4 regions of the Pseudomonas sp. GW821-FHT07G10 genome follow, and region 2 is predicted to be linked to each of the others. Evidence: predicted binding sites of a transcription regulator. Region 2 holds the regulator's gene; each other region holds the start of a gene.
What was found. The regulator sigma-54, encoded in region 2, starts transcription at its own class of promoters, with help from an activator protein. The targets are predictions, from matches to a motif close to ANTGGCATNNANNTTGCTNT.
Positions count from the first base shown of each region.

Region 1: a site for sigma-54 is predicted at 2,486-2,505, ahead of flgB (flagellar basal body rod protein FlgB). Genes of this name have one in related genera too.
Region 3: a site for sigma-54 is predicted at 2,104-2,123, ahead of AC07O1_RS09315 (CmpA/NrtA family ABC transporter substrate-binding protein). Genes of this name have one in related genera too.
Region 4: a site for sigma-54 is predicted at 1,829-1,848, ahead of nirB (nitrite reductase large subunit NirB). Genes of this name have one in related genera too.

Region 1 covers NZ_JBWKQB010000005.1:200,897-205,122, forward strand. Annotated here, with positions in the region: gene flgE (flagellar hook protein FlgE) at 1-814, opposite strand, end outside; gene flgD (flagellar hook assembly protein FlgD) at 845-1,573, opposite strand; gene flgC (flagellar basal body rod protein FlgC) at 1,589-2,032, opposite strand; gene flgB (flagellar basal body rod protein FlgB) at 2,036-2,443, opposite strand; gene cheR (protein-glutamate O-methyltransferase CheR) at 2,804-3,631, opposite strand; gene AC07O1_RS09870 (chemotaxis protein CheV) at 3,676-4,226, opposite strand, start outside.
Region 2 covers NZ_JBWKQB010000004.1:20,703-24,928, forward strand. Annotated here, with positions in the region: gene ptsN (PTS IIA-like nitrogen regulatory protein PtsN) at 3-467, opposite strand; gene hpf (ribosome hibernation-promoting factor, HPF/YfiA family) at 480-788, opposite strand; gene AC07O1_RS07640 (RNA polymerase factor sigma-54) at 865-2,358, opposite strand; gene lptB (LPS export ABC transporter ATP-binding protein) at 2,629-3,354, opposite strand; gene lptA (lipopolysaccharide transport periplasmic protein LptA) at 3,354-3,899, opposite strand; gene lptC (LPS export ABC transporter periplasmic protein LptC) at 3,886-4,226, opposite strand, start outside.
Region 3 covers NZ_JBWKQB010000005.1:72,714-76,939, forward strand. Annotated here, with positions in the region: gene AC07O1_RS09310 (ANTAR domain-containing response regulator) at 165-740, opposite strand; gene AC07O1_RS09315 (CmpA/NrtA family ABC transporter substrate-binding protein) at 756-1,967, opposite strand; gene AC07O1_RS09320 (quinone-dependent dihydroorotate dehydrogenase) at 2,216-3,235, shown strand; gene rmf (ribosome modulation factor) at 3,405-3,620, opposite strand; gene rlmKL (bifunctional 23S rRNA (guanine(2069)-N(7))-methyltransferase RlmK/23S rRNA (guanine(2445)-N(2))-methyltransferase RlmL) at 4,167-4,226, shown strand, end outside.
Region 4 covers NZ_JBWKQB010000017.1:11,808-16,033, forward strand. Annotated here, with positions in the region: gene nirB (nitrite reductase large subunit NirB) at 1-1,595, opposite strand, end outside; gene AC07O1_RS18565 (DUF2784 domain-containing protein) at 2,149-2,502, opposite strand; gene kdpE (two-component system response regulator KdpE) at 2,611-3,300, opposite strand; gene kdpD (two-component system sensor histidine kinase KdpD) at 3,297-4,226, opposite strand, start outside.

The sequences.
Region 1 (4,226 bases), on a different contig from region 2:
GCAGGCTGTTGGTTGCGTTAGGTGCAGCCGGCGTATTCGGTGGTGTGGCCACCGAAACAAGTTTGCCTGCCGAGTCAAAGGTAATGGTCGAAGCGACGGGGTCTGTCGCACCACCCACCGTCGGCGTACTGCCATTGAGGTTACGACCATCAACCAGGGTGTAGGTACTCCAGGTGTTAGCAGCGGTCTTGACCATGTACTGATCCATGGTGTGCTGATTGCCCTGACTGTCATAGATAGGCGTACTGAACGACTTGGTATAGGTGTTGACGTTATTTGGATCGAACGGGAGAACGGCCTGATCGATAACCGGCGCAGTCGAACTCAGGTTGACGGTCGAAGACACCGCACCCGTAGCCTTGGGCGCAAGGTTGGACGTGTCGATCCGCAGGTCGGTCATCACACCGTTGACGATCTTGCCATTGGCATCCACACCATAGCCTTGCAGACGAGCAGTACCATCGGTGTTGGTGACATAGCCGTCCTTGTCGGTCTTGAACGTACCGGCACGGGTATAGGTCAGCGAGCCGTTGTTGCTCAAGACGAAGAAGCCTTGCCCTTGAATGCCCATGTCCAACACGTTGCCAGTGTTGTTCACATCACCTTGAGTGAACTGCTGGGAAACGTTGGCCAGAGACACGCCATTGCCAACGCTTTTGTTACCCGAGCCCAATTTGGTGGCCGAGTAGACGTCGGCGAATTCCGCACGGGAAGACTTGAAGCCTGTGGTCGCGACGTTGGCGATGTTGTTGCCGGTCACGTCCAGTTGTTTGTTGGCTGCATAGAGACCGCTAAGGCCGACATTGAAAGACATATTCCACTCCTTGCGCCGCGTTAGCCGGCTCTATAGACCAATAGTTTGTACTTTCGACAGGGCAACAGCGCCCAGACCGGCGAGGTTGAGCATCATCTCGCCACCTGTTTGACTCAGGGTCACGCTGTTGACCGTTGCCGGTAGATAAGTGACCAAATCCGTCGACTTGCTATCGATCGTGGCATTCGCCTTGAAGGTATAAGTGCCCGGATCGACCTTGACACCGGCATCGTTGGTGCCATCCCAGACAAAGCTGGCGTTACCGGCGCTCTGGCTACCCAGGTCGATGGTTTTCACCGCATTGCCGTTTTTATCCGTGATGCTCACGGTAGCGTCGGCAACCGACGAGGGGATCACTGCGCTGCCCGTCAGGCTCTTGGTTGTGTCGACCACGGCCGTACCGGTTTGAGCAACCACCGAGCGACCCACCAGGGAAGAAGCCTGCAAGGCCTGCGACGACTGGAAGTTACTCGCGATGGAGTTGACCGAAGTGTTCAGCGTGGTGATGCCTTCCAGGCTGCTGAACTGAGCCAGCTGAGCGACAAACGCACTGTTGTCCTGCGGCGACAGCGGGTTCTGGTTCTTCAACTGGGTGACCAGCAGCTGCAAGAAAGCATCCTTGCCCAAGGCATTCTTGCCCGTAGTGCTACTGGTTGCCGCCGCAAGACCCGAGGTGCTGGTGGTACTGGTCTTGACCGAGGAGTTAGCAAGGATCTGGCTGAGATTCAGGCCGCTCGTGGTATCGGTAACACTCGTCATCTGAGTCGCCCCTTATCACTGACCGAGGGTCAGGACTTTCTGCATCATGGTTTTGGCGGTGTTCATCATTTCCGCATTGGTCTGGAACGAGCGACTGGCGGAAATCATGTCGGCCATTTCCTCAACCACATTGACATTGGGGTAGTAGACATAGCCCTTGGCGTCGGCTGACGGATGGTTCGGTTCGTAGCGCGCCTCCAGGTTGCTCTGGTCTTCAACCACACCCAGCACCTGTACGCCCTGGCCGGCGGCATCCTGGCTCTGGAACAGCGAACTGCTGCCGCCGCTCTGACCACCCTGAAACATGGTGGCGAACACCGGGTGACGGGCCCGGTAGGTCTGGTCGATGCTCGAAGACACGGTCTCGGCGTTGGCGATGTTACTGGCGACGGTGTTCAAACGAGTGGTTTGAGCACTCATGCCGCTACCGGCAATATTGAAAACACTGGCAAGAGACATGGATTACTCTCCGCGCAGGGCTGACACCAGCCCTTTGAATTTGCTGTTGAGCAGCGTGAAGCTGGCCTGGAAGTTGACCGCATTTTCCGCGTAGTTCGACTGTTCCAGCTGGGCGTCCACGGTGTTTTGGTCAATCGAGGGTTGCATTGGCGTGCGATATAGCAACGTCTCGTCGCCATTACCCAGACCTTCGGCTTCGATATGACGGCTATTGGTCATGTTCAACGCGAAAGTGCCGCTCTTGGTCTTTTCATTCTGCGCAGCAAGCACGGCAGAGAAGTCCAGATCCCGGGCCTTGTAATTAGGGGTGTCAGCGTTGGCGATGTTGTTGGCCAGAACTTCAGCACGCTGAGCGCGGAAGCCCAGGGCTTGTTCATGGATACCGAGCGCTTTATCGAAGCTGATGCTCATGCCGGGAAACCTTCGGGTGACCAGATTTTTCGTACGATGAACATAGCAAGCGTCGTGCCAGTTCACGAAAGGCCGTAAACCGGGGCTTTGCGGGCATCGGCAAGGTGGCAATGCCAGAAAAGCGGCAACTGATTTCCGCCGCCTGCCGCTTTTCTGCCGCTCGAGATGTCGGGATGCATGAGATCCGTGATCGTTCCCACGCTCCTGCGTGGGAATGCATCCCGTGACGCTCTGCGTCACATCTCGAAGCGGACGCAGAGCGTCCATGGCGGCATTCCCACGCAGAGCGTGGGAACGATCATTTCGGCGGACAAAACACGGGAGTCCCTGAGGACTCCCGTTTTTTATGACGCTGGCAAATCACTTCGCCTGGTAGATGATTCCAGGACTGCACTGGACCATCTGGTAGTGATCCGGCAAGCCATTCAGCGCTTCGGAAGCACCGAGGAACAGATAGCCGCCTGGCTTCAACGTACTGTGAATCCGCAGCAGGATGTCCTTCTTCACCTCAGCGGAGAAGTAGATCAGCACGTTGCGGCAGAACACGATGTCGAACTTGCCAAGACTTGCATAGCTATCGAGCAGGTTGAACGAACGAAACTCCACCCGACTCCTGATCGGTGCCTTGATCGCCCAACGCCCCGGCCCTTTCGGATCGAAGTACCGTTGCAGCCGCTCCGCGGAGAGACCGCGGCCAATGGCCAGACTGTCGTATTCGCCGGTCTTGCAGTTGTTCAGCATGGTGCCGGACAAATCGGTGGCAACGATCTGCACACCCATTTTCAGCTGACCCATGTTGGTCCGCTCGAACTCATCGATCGACATGGACAATGAGTACGGTTCCTGCCCCGACGAGCACGCCGCCGACCAAATGCGCAGGCGCTGGCCAGGACTGGCCTTGATCGACTCGGGCAGTACTTTATTCTTCAATACTTCAAACGGATAGGTGTCACGAAACCACAGGGTTTCGTTGGTAGTCATGGCATCCACCACCATCTCGCGCAACCCGCTGCGCGGCTGGGTCTGAATGCGCTGAACCAGCTCACCCAACGATTTGATGCCCTGCTGCTCCATGAGTTTATTGAGACGGCTCGACACCAGATACTGCTTGTTTTCACCGAGCAAAATGCCACAGGCTTTTTCCAGGAAGACCCGGAACTGTTCGAAATCCAAATTACCCGTAGACAATGATGCCGCCTCTTAAATCGTGTTGACCGCCAAGGGCAAACGCCCTAGCTGTTATCTGCTGCTTTGATCCGGTCGATTACCCGGGATGCCAGGTCATCAGGACGGAATTTGGCAAGGAAGTCATCGGCACCGACCTTCTTCACCATTGCCTGATTGAATACACCTGACAACGAAGTATGCAGGATGATATGTAGCTTTTGCATGCGTGGATCGCTGCGGATCTCGGCCGTGAGCGTGTAGCCGTCCATTTCGGGCATCTCGATGTCGGAAATCATCATCAAGAACTCTTCTTCCGGCTTCTTGCCCTCCTCGACCAGCTTGCGCAGGTAATCCAGCGCCTGTCGGCCGTCGTTCAATGCCACTACATCGACCCCGACGGTCTGCAGACAACGCGTGACCTGCTTGCGCGCTACCGACGAATCGTCGACCGTCAGCACCCGCAGGGAAACGGCCTTGCGCTGCGTTTCAACGTCCACCACACCCGCCGAAATGGATTCCGATGCCGGCGCCACTTCAGCCAGGACCTTCTCGACATCGATGATTTCGACTAACTGATTGTCGACCCGGGTCACTGCCGTCAAATAATGATCGCGCC
Region 2 (4,226 bases):
GATTAATGACCGTTCTGCTCGTCCAGGACAACCTGGTACAGGGCTTCATTAGTTGCGGCGCTGCGAAGTTTTTCGCGCACTTCCTTGCGATCAAGCATGCTGGCAATTTGCCGAAGCAGTTCCAGATGCGCATCGGTAGCGGCTTGCGGGACCAGCAGGACAAACAGCAGGTCGACCGGAGCACCATCGATGGCGTCGAAATCTATGGGGGCGTCCAGGTGCATCAAGGCACTGATGGGCGATTCGCAGCCTTTGAGGCGGCAGTGGGGAATGGCGATGCCGTTGCCAAAACCGGTTGAACCAAGTTTTTCACGGGCTATCAGACTCTCGAAGACATCTTGCATCTCCAGACCCGGCACTTCGCGGCTGATCAGGTTGGCAATTTGCTCGAGGGCGCGCTTTTTACTGCCGCCCGGCACGTTCACCAAAGAACGGCCGGGGGTCAGGATGTTTTCAAGTCGAATCATGGGTTGGGAGTGTTAACGACCTGTTGCGCCCTGGAGGAGGCTCTGGGTCTTTTCCTTGTGCTTTTTGAGTTGGCGATCCAGCTTGTCGGTGAGTGCGTCGATTGCCGCGTACATGTCGTCATGCTCGGCGTTGGCGACCACTTCATTGCCGGGGATATGCAAGGTAGCTTCAATTTTCTGCTTCAGCTTTTCGACGGTCATCGTGACTTGCACATTGGTGATCTTGTCGAAATGCCTTTCCAATCGTTCGAGTTTTTCGCCGATGTAGATGCGCAGGGGTTCGGTCACTTCCAGTTGGTGTCCACTGATGTTGACTTGCATACAGCTTCTCCTTCGTTGCCAGTGCATAAAGCGGCAGGCAGAAATGCCTGCCACTGGAACGCTGTGGCGTGGCCCGTTACATCAAACGCTTACGTTCGCTCGAAGGCGCGATCCCAAGGGATTCGCGGTATTTGGCGACGGTGCGACGGGCTACCTGAATGCCTTGTGCCTCCAGTAAACCAGCGATCTTGCTGTCACTCAACGGCTTTTTCTGATTTTCCGCTGCAACCAGTTTTTTGATGATCGCGCGGATCGCTGTAGACGAGCATTCACCGCCTTCAGAGGTGCTTACGTGGCTGGAGAAAAAATATTTCAGTTCGTAGATGCCGCGCGGGGTATGCATGAATTTCTGGGTGGTGACCCGGGAAATTGTCGATTCGTGCATGCCGACCGCTTCGGCGATGTCATGCAGCACCAGTGGTTTCATCGCCTCGTCGCCGTACTCGAGAAAGCCCCGTTGATGCTCGACGATCTGGGTGGCGACTTTCATCAGGGTTTCGTTGCGGCTTTGCAGGCTTTTGATGAACCAGCGCGCTTCCTGCAACTGGTTGCGCATGAAGGTGTTGTCGGCGCTGGTGTCGGCCCGGCGCACGAAACCGGCGTACTGCGGGTTGACCCGCAGGCGCGGCACGGATTCCTGATTCAACTCCACCAGCCAGCGTTCGTTGTCCTTGCGTACGATGACGTCGGGGACGACGTACTCGGCTTCGCTGGATTCGATTTGAGAACCTGGGCGCGGGTTGAGGCTTTGCACCAGCTCGATGATCTGCCGCAGTTCGTCCTCTTTGAGCTTCATACGGCGCATCAGCTGGCTGTAGTCACGGCTGCCAAGCAGGTCGATGAAGTCGGTGACCAGGCGTTTAGCCTCGGTCAGCCAAGGTGTTTTGGCTGGCATTTGACGCAGCTGCAGCAACAGGCATTCGCTGAGGTTGCGCGCACCGATACCGGCGGGTTCGAATTGCTGGATGCGGTGCAGGACGGCTTCAATCTCGTCCAGTTCGACGTCCAGTTCCGGGTCGAAGGCTTCGAGGATTTCCTCAAGAGTTTCGTCCAGGTAGCCCTGATTGTTGATGCAATCGATCAGGGTAACGGCGATCAGGCGATCAGTATCGGACATCGGTGCCAGGTTCAGTTGCCAGAGCAAATGACTCTGCAGGCTCTCACCGGCCGATGTGCGGGTGGTGAAGTCCCACTCGTCGTCATCGTTGCTCGGCAGGCTGCTGGCACTGGTCTGGTAAACATCTTCCCAGGCGGTGTCGACAGGTAATTCGTTGGGGATGCGCTCGTTCCAGTCGCCTTCCTCGAGGTTATCCACCGTCGGGGCGGTTTCCTGGTAAGAGGGTTCCTGAACATCGGTATTGGCTTTCTGCTCGACGTTGTCGGCCAGAGGGTCGGTGTTATCGAAGTCGTCGCCTTCTTCCTGGCGTTCGAGCATCGGATTGGACTCCAGTGCCTCCTGAATTTCCTGTTGCAGGTCCAGGGTCGACAATTGGAGCAGGCGGATGGCCTGTTGCAGCTGCGGTGTCATCGTCAGCTGCTGGCCCATTCTCAAGACTAGCGATGGTTTCATGGCAGGGGCTTAACACCTTATTTGCCGGCGCACATGCGCCATCCACTACAGGGCGCCGAAGCGCCAAACATAAGCAAATTATATGCCTGAAACTGAAGTGTTTGCCTAGAGCGCGGTAACAATAAAAATTTACAGGATCTTATTGCTACTGGCGCTCTGACTATTGGCTGAACACCTGAGGGCGCGTGTTTGCCTAAAGCGCGGTAACAATAAAATTTATAGGGTTTTATTGATAGCGGCGCTCTGACGACTTGCCCAACACCTCAGCGCTTACAGGCGGAACTCATGGCCCAGATACACTTCCTTGACCAGCTCGTTGGCCAGGATGGTGGCGGAGTCGCCTTCGGCGATCAGTTGACCGTCGTTAACGATGTAGGCGGTCTCGCAGATATCCAGGGTTTCACGGACGTTGTGGTCTGTGATCAGCACGCCGATGCCCTTTGCCTTCAGGTGATGAATGATCTGCTTGATGTCTCCCACCGAGATCGGATCCACACCGGCAAACGGTTCATCGAGCAGGATGAACTTCGGTGCGGTGGCCAGGGCTCGGGCGATTTCCACGCGACGACGTTCGCCACCGGAGAGGCTCATGCCGAGGTTATCGCGGATATGGTTGATGTGGAATTCCTGCAGCAGGCTTTCCAGCTCCTGGCGACGCCCGGCCTTGTCGAGTTCCTTGCGGGTCTCAAGAATGGCCATGATGTTATCGGCAACCGACAGCTTGCGGAAGATCGATGCTTCTTGCGGCAGATAGCCGATGCCAGCCCGTGCGCGGCCGTGCATCGGCTGGTGGCTGACGTCCAGGTCGTCGATCAGTACGCGACCCTGATCGGCCTGGACCAGCCCGACGATCATGTAGAAACAGGTGGTCTTGCCGGCACCGTTAGGACCGAGCAAGCCGACGATCTGGCCGCTGTCGATGGACAGACTGACGTCACGCACGACCTGGCGGCTCTTGTAGCTCTTGGCCAGATGCTGAGCTTTCAGAGTTGCCATTACTGGGCCTTCTGCTCGTCAGTTTTCTTTTTCGGCTGGATCACCATGTCGACCCGCGGACGTTGCTGGGTGACCTTGTTGCCGGTGGCGCGACCGGCGTTAGCGACCTGTTTGACGGTGTCGTAGACGATTTTCTCACCTTCGGTGGTGTTGCCGTCGTTGATCACTTTGGCCTTGTCGATCAGCACGATACGGTTTTGCGCGGCGTGATACTGAATGGTCACGCCATAAGCCTGGACAGGCTTTGGATCAGTCGCCTTTTGCAGCTGTTCGAAGTAAGCCAGGTTGCCCACCGAGGTCACTACGTCGATTTCACCTGCCGGGGTGCGAGTGATGGTCACGGTATTGCCGGTGATCTTCATCGAGCCCTGGGTGATGATGACGTCGCCTTTGTAAGTGGCAATGCCCTGCTTGTCATCCAATTGGGCGTCGTCGGCCTGAATGCGGATGGGTTGCTGGCTATCAGTCGGCAGAGCCCAGGCGCTCACGCTTCCCAGTGCTGCGCTCAGGCTGAGCAAAATAGGGAGGGTTTTAACGAGCCTCATACTGTCCTCTTACGTTCGATAGCAGGTGCATCCTGCCTTCTTCCAAATACGCTTTCATTCCCTTGCCAGTAGTCGCGCCACCAGCGCCGTCGATTCTAACGGCTTGCTCGGTCTGCGCATATTGCTTCTGAGGGAATACGGTCATACGGCTACTGGTAATAATGGTCGTACGATCTTTCTCGTCGGTACGTGCAATACGTACCGAATCAATCAGTTCTACTTCAGTGCCGTCCGGATTGACTTCGCCGCGTTCGCTCTGGACGTGCCAGGGGAAAGTAGTGCCGCGATAGATGTGCAAGTCGGGCTTGGTCAGCATCGTCACTTCGG
Region 3 (4,226 bases), on a different contig from region 2:
TTGGTTACCTGTATGGATTACCTAGCAAGAGCCGCGCCAGGATCGAGATGATCGTTCCCACGCCCTGCGTGGGAATGCATCCCGTGACGCTCCGCGTCACAGTCTGATACGGACGCGGAGCGTCCAGGGCGTGCGCTACCACGCAGAGCGTGGGAGCGATACTGTTAGCCCAGCAACTCACTCATGGCGATGATCTGTTCAGCCACCTGAATCAGCTTCTGTTGGCGGCTCATGGCCTGGCGGCGCATCAGGGTGTAGGCCTCTTCTTCCTTGCAGTCCTTCATCTTCATCAGTAAGCCCTTGGCCAGCTCGATGCGCTTGCGCTCGGCCAGTTGCTGGTCGCGGGCCAGTAGCTGCGCGCGCAAGGCCTGGTCGCTTTCAAAGCGGGCCATGGCCACGTCGAGGATCGGTTGCAGGCGCGAGGCGAGGATACCTTCGACGATGTAGGCACTGACCCCGGACTTGATCGCCTGACGCATCACGTCCGGGTCATGTTCATCGGTAAACATCACGATTGGCCGTGGCTGGTCGCGGCTGACCAGTACCACTTGCTCCATCACATCGCGGCTCGGTGACTCGGTATCGATCAAAATCACATCCGGGCGCACCGTTTCGACGCGCGCCGGCAGGTCGATGGTCAGGCCGGATTCATCGATAACTTCAAACCCGGCCTCGGTCAGGGCGGCTTTGAGCCGTCCGACTTTTTTTGCAGTGTCGTTGATCAGCAGGATACGCAACATCTTCGCAGGCTCCTGTCAGCGGCTGGCAAGAAGGGCGGAGGGGGCGTTCATGGCGTGCAGGGTGAAGCTGCGGGCATAACCGGCCGGGTCCGAACCGTCCCAGATCTTGCCGTCGATCAATTGGCTGCTGCGCATTGCCTCGCCAGAGTGGCTCACGCCTACAGCGGTGGCCGCCTCGCGGTACAGGTCCAGTTGCTGAACCTGGCGAGCGACGCCGAGGTAATCCGGGTCGTCACGCAACAAGCCCCAGCGGCGGAATTGGGTCATGAACCACATGCCATCTGTAAGGTATGGCAGGTTGACCTCGCCCGCGCCGTGGAAGCGCAGTGCATGGGGGTCTTGCCAGCGATTGCCGAGGCCATCGGCATAGTCGCCGAGCAAGCGTGGCTGGATGCAGTCTACGGGCGTGTCCAGATATTCTCGACCGCTCAACAGTTGCGCGGTGCTTTGACGGTTCTCGGTGCTCTGTTCGATAAAGCGACTGGCTTCGAGGATCGCCATGACCAGTGCGCGGGCGGTGTTGGGGTACTGTTCGACAAATGCGCGGGTGCAGCCCAGCACTTTCTCCGGGTGATCGGGCCAGATGGTTTGGCTGGTGGCCATCGTGAACCCCAGATCCTGCTTCACTGCACTGGCGCTCCACGGCTCGCCGACACAAAAGCCGTCGATGCGCCCGGCCTGCAAATGCGCGACCATTTGCGGCGGCGGCACCACCACGCTGTCGACATCCTGCAGCGGATGGATGCCTTGGCTGGCGAGCCAGTAATAGAGCCACATGGCGTGGGTGCCGGTGGGGAACGTCTGGGCGAAGGTCAGCTTTGCGCGACTTTGGTGCACGTGCAGGTGAAGCGCTTCAGGACTGGTCACGCCAAGGGCTTGCAGGCCGTGGGACAGATTGATGCTTTGACCGTTCTGGTTCAGACCCATGAGCACCGCCATGTCGCTGGCCGCGATGCCGCCGATGCCCAGGTGCACGGCGTAGATCAAGCCATACAGGCTGTGAGCGGCATCCAGCTCGCCGCTGACCAGTTTGTCCCGCAGGTTGGCCCAGGATGACTGGCGCTTGAGGTTCAAGGTCAGCCCATAGGGCTGGGCGAAGCCCTGGGTGGCGGCGACCACCACCGAGGCGCAATCGCTCAGGGCCATGAAGCCCAGATTGATCGCACTCTTTTCCGGGGCATCGCTGCCATTGACCCAGGCCAGTGGATTGGCTGGAAACTCATTCATCAGGTGTGCACCTTCCATAAAAAAGCGTCGTACCCAGGTCCCTTGCCAAAGCAAAGCCGGGTGACGACGCCGTTGTCCTTTTCAATAACAACTTGGGACTCATCCCGCCGTTGGCATGAGAGCTGATGCAATCGATGGTGCAAGGCATATGCCACTCTCCATTGATTTCATCGCGTGCCTCGCTTGCGGCACCGTTGCCCGGCTATAATCGCCGCCTCATTTCGCCGCCAACCGAGTCAAGCCCGCCCATGTATACCCTGGCCCGCCAGCTATTGTTCAAACTCTCCCCGGAAACCTCCCACGATCTGTCCCTGGACCTGATCGGTGCGGGCGGGCGTTTGGGTCTCAATGGCTTGCTGTGCAAGGCGCCTTTGCAACTGCCGGTGAATGTCATGGGGCTGGATTTCCCCAATCCGGTCGGTCTGGCAGCGGGCCTGGACAAGAATGGCGCGGCCATTGATGGTTTTGCCCAGCTGGGCTTCGGCTTTGTCGAGATCGGCACCATCACCCCACGTCCACAACCGGGTAATCCGAAACCACGGATTTTCCGTTTGCCGCAAGCTGAGGCGATCATCAACCGTATGGGGTTCAACAACCTCGGCGTCGATTACTTGCTGGCACGGGTGGCAGCGGCCAGGTACAAAGGCATTCTGGGTATCAATATCGGCAAGAATTTCGACACACCGGTCGAGCGTGCGGTCGATGATTACCTGATCTGTCTGGACAAGGTGTACGCCCATGCCAGCTATGTAACGGTCAACGTCAGCTCACCGAACACTCCAGGCCTGCGCAGCCTGCAATTCGGCGATTCGCTCAAGCAGTTGCTCGAAGCGCTGCGTCAACGCCAGGAAGACCTGACGCAGCGTCACGGCAAGCGTGTACCACTGGCGATCAAGATAGCCCCGGACATGACCGATGAAGAAACCGTACAGGTCGCGCAAGCATTGATCGAGACGGGGATGGATGCGGTGATCGCTACCAACACCACCCTCAGCCGCGTCGGCGTCGAAGGCATGGAGCATGGCAACGAGGCAGGCGGCCTGTCGGGCGCGCCGGTTCGCGACAAGAGCACCCACACCGTCAAGGTGCTGGCCGGCGAATTGGCCGGTCGCTTGCCGATCATCGCTGTGGGCGGTATCACCGAAGGCCAGCACGCGGCTGAGAAAATCGCCGCTGGCGCGAGCCTGGTGCAGTTGTATTCGGGCTTTATCTACAAGGGCCCGGCGTTGATTCGCCAGTCGGTGGATGCGATCGCGGCATTGCGATAAGGGCGGTCCATTGTGGCGAGGGGCAAGTCCCCCGGCCACAAAGGTGATTTTTCAGGCATAAAAAAGGGCTCCGTGAAGGAGCCCCTGGGCCGAAGCCCGCCGTCCGGATGGGACGTGCGTGGTTAAGTCGTTGCGTAATCAGGTGTTGGTGTCGGAATGTGTGCCCTGTTTAGCCGACGGCGTGAAGTTCGTTGAGTCTGTGGATCCCCGCAGTGCCGGTCATACCGTCCCAGTTGTCGCCGCGTCCTTCTCGCCAGCCATTGATCCACGCTTGGCGTACTGACGGTAGAGTAAATGGGCAAAGCTCACGGGATTTGCCACCAACGCCATATTGATATCCGCGTAAAAATGCTCTTTCCAACGGATCACGCTTAAGTCTTCTCATAGGGTGTTTCCCTCAATGTTGACTGTGTAATGTCCTGTCGGCCTCAATCGAGGCCGGGCAGAAAGTCTCTGCCGTTGGTGGCTCGCTGCCGGCGTCGCGAGCCAAGGTGTTGACGTCATTGCGGCGTCAACCTGTATTGAGTTCTAACCAATGCGTCACATCGAGGGAATGATCGTTTTGTCATAAGGACGTAACGATAATGATGTTAAGGCGATAAGCTGGACGGGTTTCGCGACCTGTTTTTTGAGCAAAGCCCGCTATGATCAGCCTCCTGCCAGATTCGGAGGTTAATTCACTCGCGAAAATGTCGGCCTGTTGCAGTCGGGTATTTTTCGACGAAGGGTCGAGATATGACATTTTGTTGCAACGAATTTTTTATCTGCCCTTGCATCTAAGTTCATTTAACCTCTTGGTTGGCTGAGCAGTCGGGGTGGGATGGCACACCTTCGTGCCACGCGAGCGCTCTTCGAGAAAAGCGCTTGATTGAAAACCGGGCGGGCAATGCGTTGCCCGTTCACTCATTGCTTAAAGGCCCTGGAACTCCCCATGTCGGATCGTTACGAACTCTTCCTCACTTGCCCTAAAGGTCTCGAAGGCCTGCTTATC
Region 4 (4,226 bases), on a different contig from region 2:
GCGGGTTTGCAGATATCGCAACCGGTGTGGCCACGGCCGTGCTTGGCCAGCATCTCGTCGAAGCTGATGATCCCTTCCACCCGCACCAGGGCGTACAGCTCCTGGCGGGTGTGGGCGAAGTGTTCGCACAGGCTTTTGTCGACGGCGACGCCACGGGCGCTGAGTTCATGCTCGAAGACCTGTTTGAGCAGTGCGCTGCAACCGCCGCAACCGGTGCCGGCCTTGGTCTTGCCCTTGAGTTCGCCCAGATCGCTGCAGCCGGCGTCGATCGCACAGCACACCGCGCCCTTGGTGACGTTATGGCAGGAGCAGAGGGTGGCGGTGTCCGGCAGCGCATCTGCGCCGAGTGTCGGAGCGCCGTCCGACAGTGGCAGGATCAGGCTGGACGGGTCCTTGGGCAGCGCGATGCCGTTCTGCGCGTACTGGAGGAGGGTGTCGTAGTAACTGTTGTCGCCGATCAGCACTGCGCCGAGCACGTGCTTGCCGTCGGCGGAGACCACCAGGCGCCGATAGCTGGCGCTGGCTTCGTCGATGAAGCGGTAGCTTTTGGCTCCGGGTGTGGTCGCGTGAGCATCGCCGATCGAACCGACATCGACGCCCAGCAGCTTGAGCTTGGTCGACATGTCTGCGCCGGTAAAAGGCTCGTAGTGCTGACCGGCCAAATTCGCGGCAACGTTACGCGCCATGCTGTAGCCCGGCGCCACCAGGCCAAAGATGCTGCCGTTCCAGGACGCACACTCGCCGATGGCGAAGATGTCGGGGTCGCTGGTGCGGCAATGATTGTCGACCACCAGACCGCCGCGGGTTGCCACCTCCAGTCCGGCGCTGCGACCGACAGCGTCCTGGGGGCGTATGCCGGCGGAGAATACGATCAGGTCGGTTTCAAGGAACTCGCCATCGTTGAAGTTCATGCGGTAGGCATATTCTTCACCAATGACGATCTCCTGGGTCGCTCGCGAAAGGTGCACGCCGACACCCAAGGCCTCGATCCGTGCCCGCAGCGCCTCGCCGCCGCTGGCGTCCAGTTGCACCGGCATCAGTTGTGGGGCGAACTCGACGACATGGGCTTCCAGCCCCAGGGACTTCAAGGCGTTGGCGGCTTCAAGACCAAGCAGACCGCCACCTACCACCACACCACGCCGGGCATGGGTGGCGGCTTCGCGGATCGCGTCGAGGTCGTCCAGGGTGCGGTAGACCAGCCGCGAACGTCCCTCGGCGCCGGGGATCGGCGGCACAAAGGGATAGGAACCGGTGGCCAGCACCAGGCGGTCATAAGCCTGGCGTCCGGCGCTGGTGACCACTTCCTTATGCTCACGGTCGATTTCAAGTACCTGAACCCCGAGGTGCAACTGCACGCCATGGCGGGCATACAGATCGGCATCGCCAAGGGCGAGGGACTCGGCATCACGGCCGCCGAAATACTCTGAGAGGTGTACGCGGTCGTAGGCACGCTGACGCTCCTCACCGAACACATGCACGTGATAGTGGGCGAGTGCACCGCGCTCGATCAGTTGCTCGACACAATGGTGGCCGACCATGCCGTTGCCGATAACGACCAGTGTTTCGCTTTTGATCGGGGTGACGATAGCGTTCATAGCCTTTCCTCTGTCGAAGCCGCTGCCTTGGCATGGCCAGAAAAAAACCAAAAAAAAACGCCTGGAGCCGTCTAGCAGCTCCAGGCGTCTTTGCCTGGTATTCGTTGATGTCTGGTGGGGTGATTAACCGAGGCCGCGCTGCCTGGTTCACCCGTCCCATGCCTGTTGAGGCGGGTGGTCGGCGGTGACCACTTGGGACGCCCGCCGGAGAGTTCGGCGGGTTTGTCAGTAGAAGAGCAGATTTCATGCCAGTTCCGGCGCGAGGTATTTCGATCCCGGGAAACGATTAGCGGCGCAGGGGTTGAAACGCTACAACGCGGGCTTTTCAGGAACTCTTGAAGACACCCATTGGCTTCGCCCGGCCAGTTATCATCCAGGCGCATTGAACCAGAAGGGTGCGAATTACTATTGCGGTTCCTTTTTTGGGGCAAATCTGGTTCGGGATGTGTTTGCGGCTCATCTGTAGCCGTTAGCGAAGGCCCTGTGCAGCGGTATTTTTGTGGCTTGCGACAGCTCCACTGGATCAGAACGCGTATTGCACGCGTGTTTCCTTTCACTGCCTCAGCAGCAACAGGTAGACGAGCGCATTGATCACAAGCACCAGAGCGCCCAGCCATACCTGTATGCCAGGTGTCAGCCCGGCCGGATAAATCAGCGGCCACAGATAATGCTCAACGAAACTGGCACCATGGCCGGCTTCTCCGGCGGCCAGACGCAGGTGGTTTTCCCATCCGGTCAGCGGGCAGGGCCACTGGAAGCCCTCGACCGCCGCCCCCCAAGCCACAGCGGGCAAGTGCCACCAGCACAGGTGGCGCCATTTGAGCACCAGTAGCCCGCCGCACAGCACGAAGAGAATGAACAGCAAATGGAGCAGCACCAGCCCGTCGGCGGCTATGCGATAGAACATGTCGACTCCCTCGTTTCCGGATGCAGAGGCAGGCCATGCCGTTGCACACCCTTGAGGTGTCGAGACAGGTGTCTGGAGCGTAAGGGGCCCACCATATCAAGGCTCCGCTCAAGGAAGAAAACGGTAGCCGACACCGGTCTCGGTGATCAGGTGGCGCGGCTGCGAGGGGTCCACTTCGATCTTCTTGCGCAGACCGCCCATGAATACTCGCAGATATTGCGTATCTGTTTGATGGTTAGGCCCCCAGACCGCCTTGAGCAATTGCAGATGCGTCAGTACACGGTCTGGATGGGCGCACAAATGAGTCAGCAGGCGGTATTCCAGTGGCGTCAGATGCACGGGCACGCCGGAGCGCTCCACGACACGCCGTTCCATATCGATCCGCACGTCACCAAAGGTCACGATCGAGGTGCTTTCAACACCCTTCACGCTCCGGCGCAACTGGGCCCGGACTCGCGCGAGCAGTTCACCGGTGCCAAAGGGTTTGACCAGATAGTCATCGGCACCGGTATCCAGCGCAACGATTTTCGCGGACTCGGCACTACGCGCCGACAAGACAATAATCGGGACCTGCGACCACGTCCGTAGATCCCGGATGAGATCGACCCCATCGCCATCTGGCAGTCCGAGGTCAAGCACAATGAGGTCGGGACGTCGTGTCCCGGCTTCAATGAGACCACGCTCCAGCGACTCTGCCTCATACACCAGCAGACCTTCGGCCTGCAGCGCCATGCGCACGAAGCGCCGGATTTCAATTTCGTCCTCAACGATCAGGACACGTAGCGCCGTTTCGCTCATGGTTGGTCCTCGTCAGTCGGCTCCGCAGGCTGTTCGATAATGGGGGGCTCGCCGCGTGGCAGACTCAGCGTGAAACGCGCACCGCCATCCGGACGCGTGACGCCGTGAACCGTTGCGCCATGGACCTGGGCGATGGCACGGCTGATGGCAAGTCCTAGCCCGACGCCCGGGATTGCGCTTTCCTTTTTACCACGCTCGAACTTGCTGAATATCGCTTCCTCGTGTCCTCGCGGCAATCCAGGACCAAAGTCGTCGACCCATAATTGAATGGTGTCACTGGTCGCTTCAGCGCCAATTCTGATGGGCGTGTCGGGCGGGGTGTACTTGCCGGCGTTCTCAAGCAAGTTGACGAGAATTCGCTCGATCAAAACAGTATCAATCTGGACCAGCGGCAGGTCCTCAGGTAGGGACACCTGCACCGGGCGCGCGCCTAAAGCAGGGCGAACGGCCCTCAGCGAACTGCCCACTACTTCCTCCAGGGGCTGCCACTGGAGATTCAGTGCAACCGCGCCTGATTCAAGTCGTGCCATGTCGAGCAGATTGTTAACCAGAGTGTTCATGCGCAGCGCTGATTCACGTATCGCATGGGCAATCTCAACGGGCTCGCCGGTCAACGGGGGCTTGGTCAGCGTCAGCGTCTCCGCCAATCCGACCATCGCCGCAAGGGGCGTTCGCAGATCGTGCGAGATCGCAGCCAGCAGCGAGTTACGCAGGCGCTCCGATTCCATCTGAACCGTGGTGTCCTGAGCGACATTGACGTAATGGATTCTTTCCAGCGAGATGGCTAACAGCGATGCGCACGTGTCGAGCAGGCGTCGCTGTTCCGGAACGGCCAGCCGAGTTGAGTCGCGCGGTTGTATCGCCAATACACCGCGTACGCGCATTGGCGCTGACAGCGGCAGATAGAGTGTCGGGCTCGCCGGCAG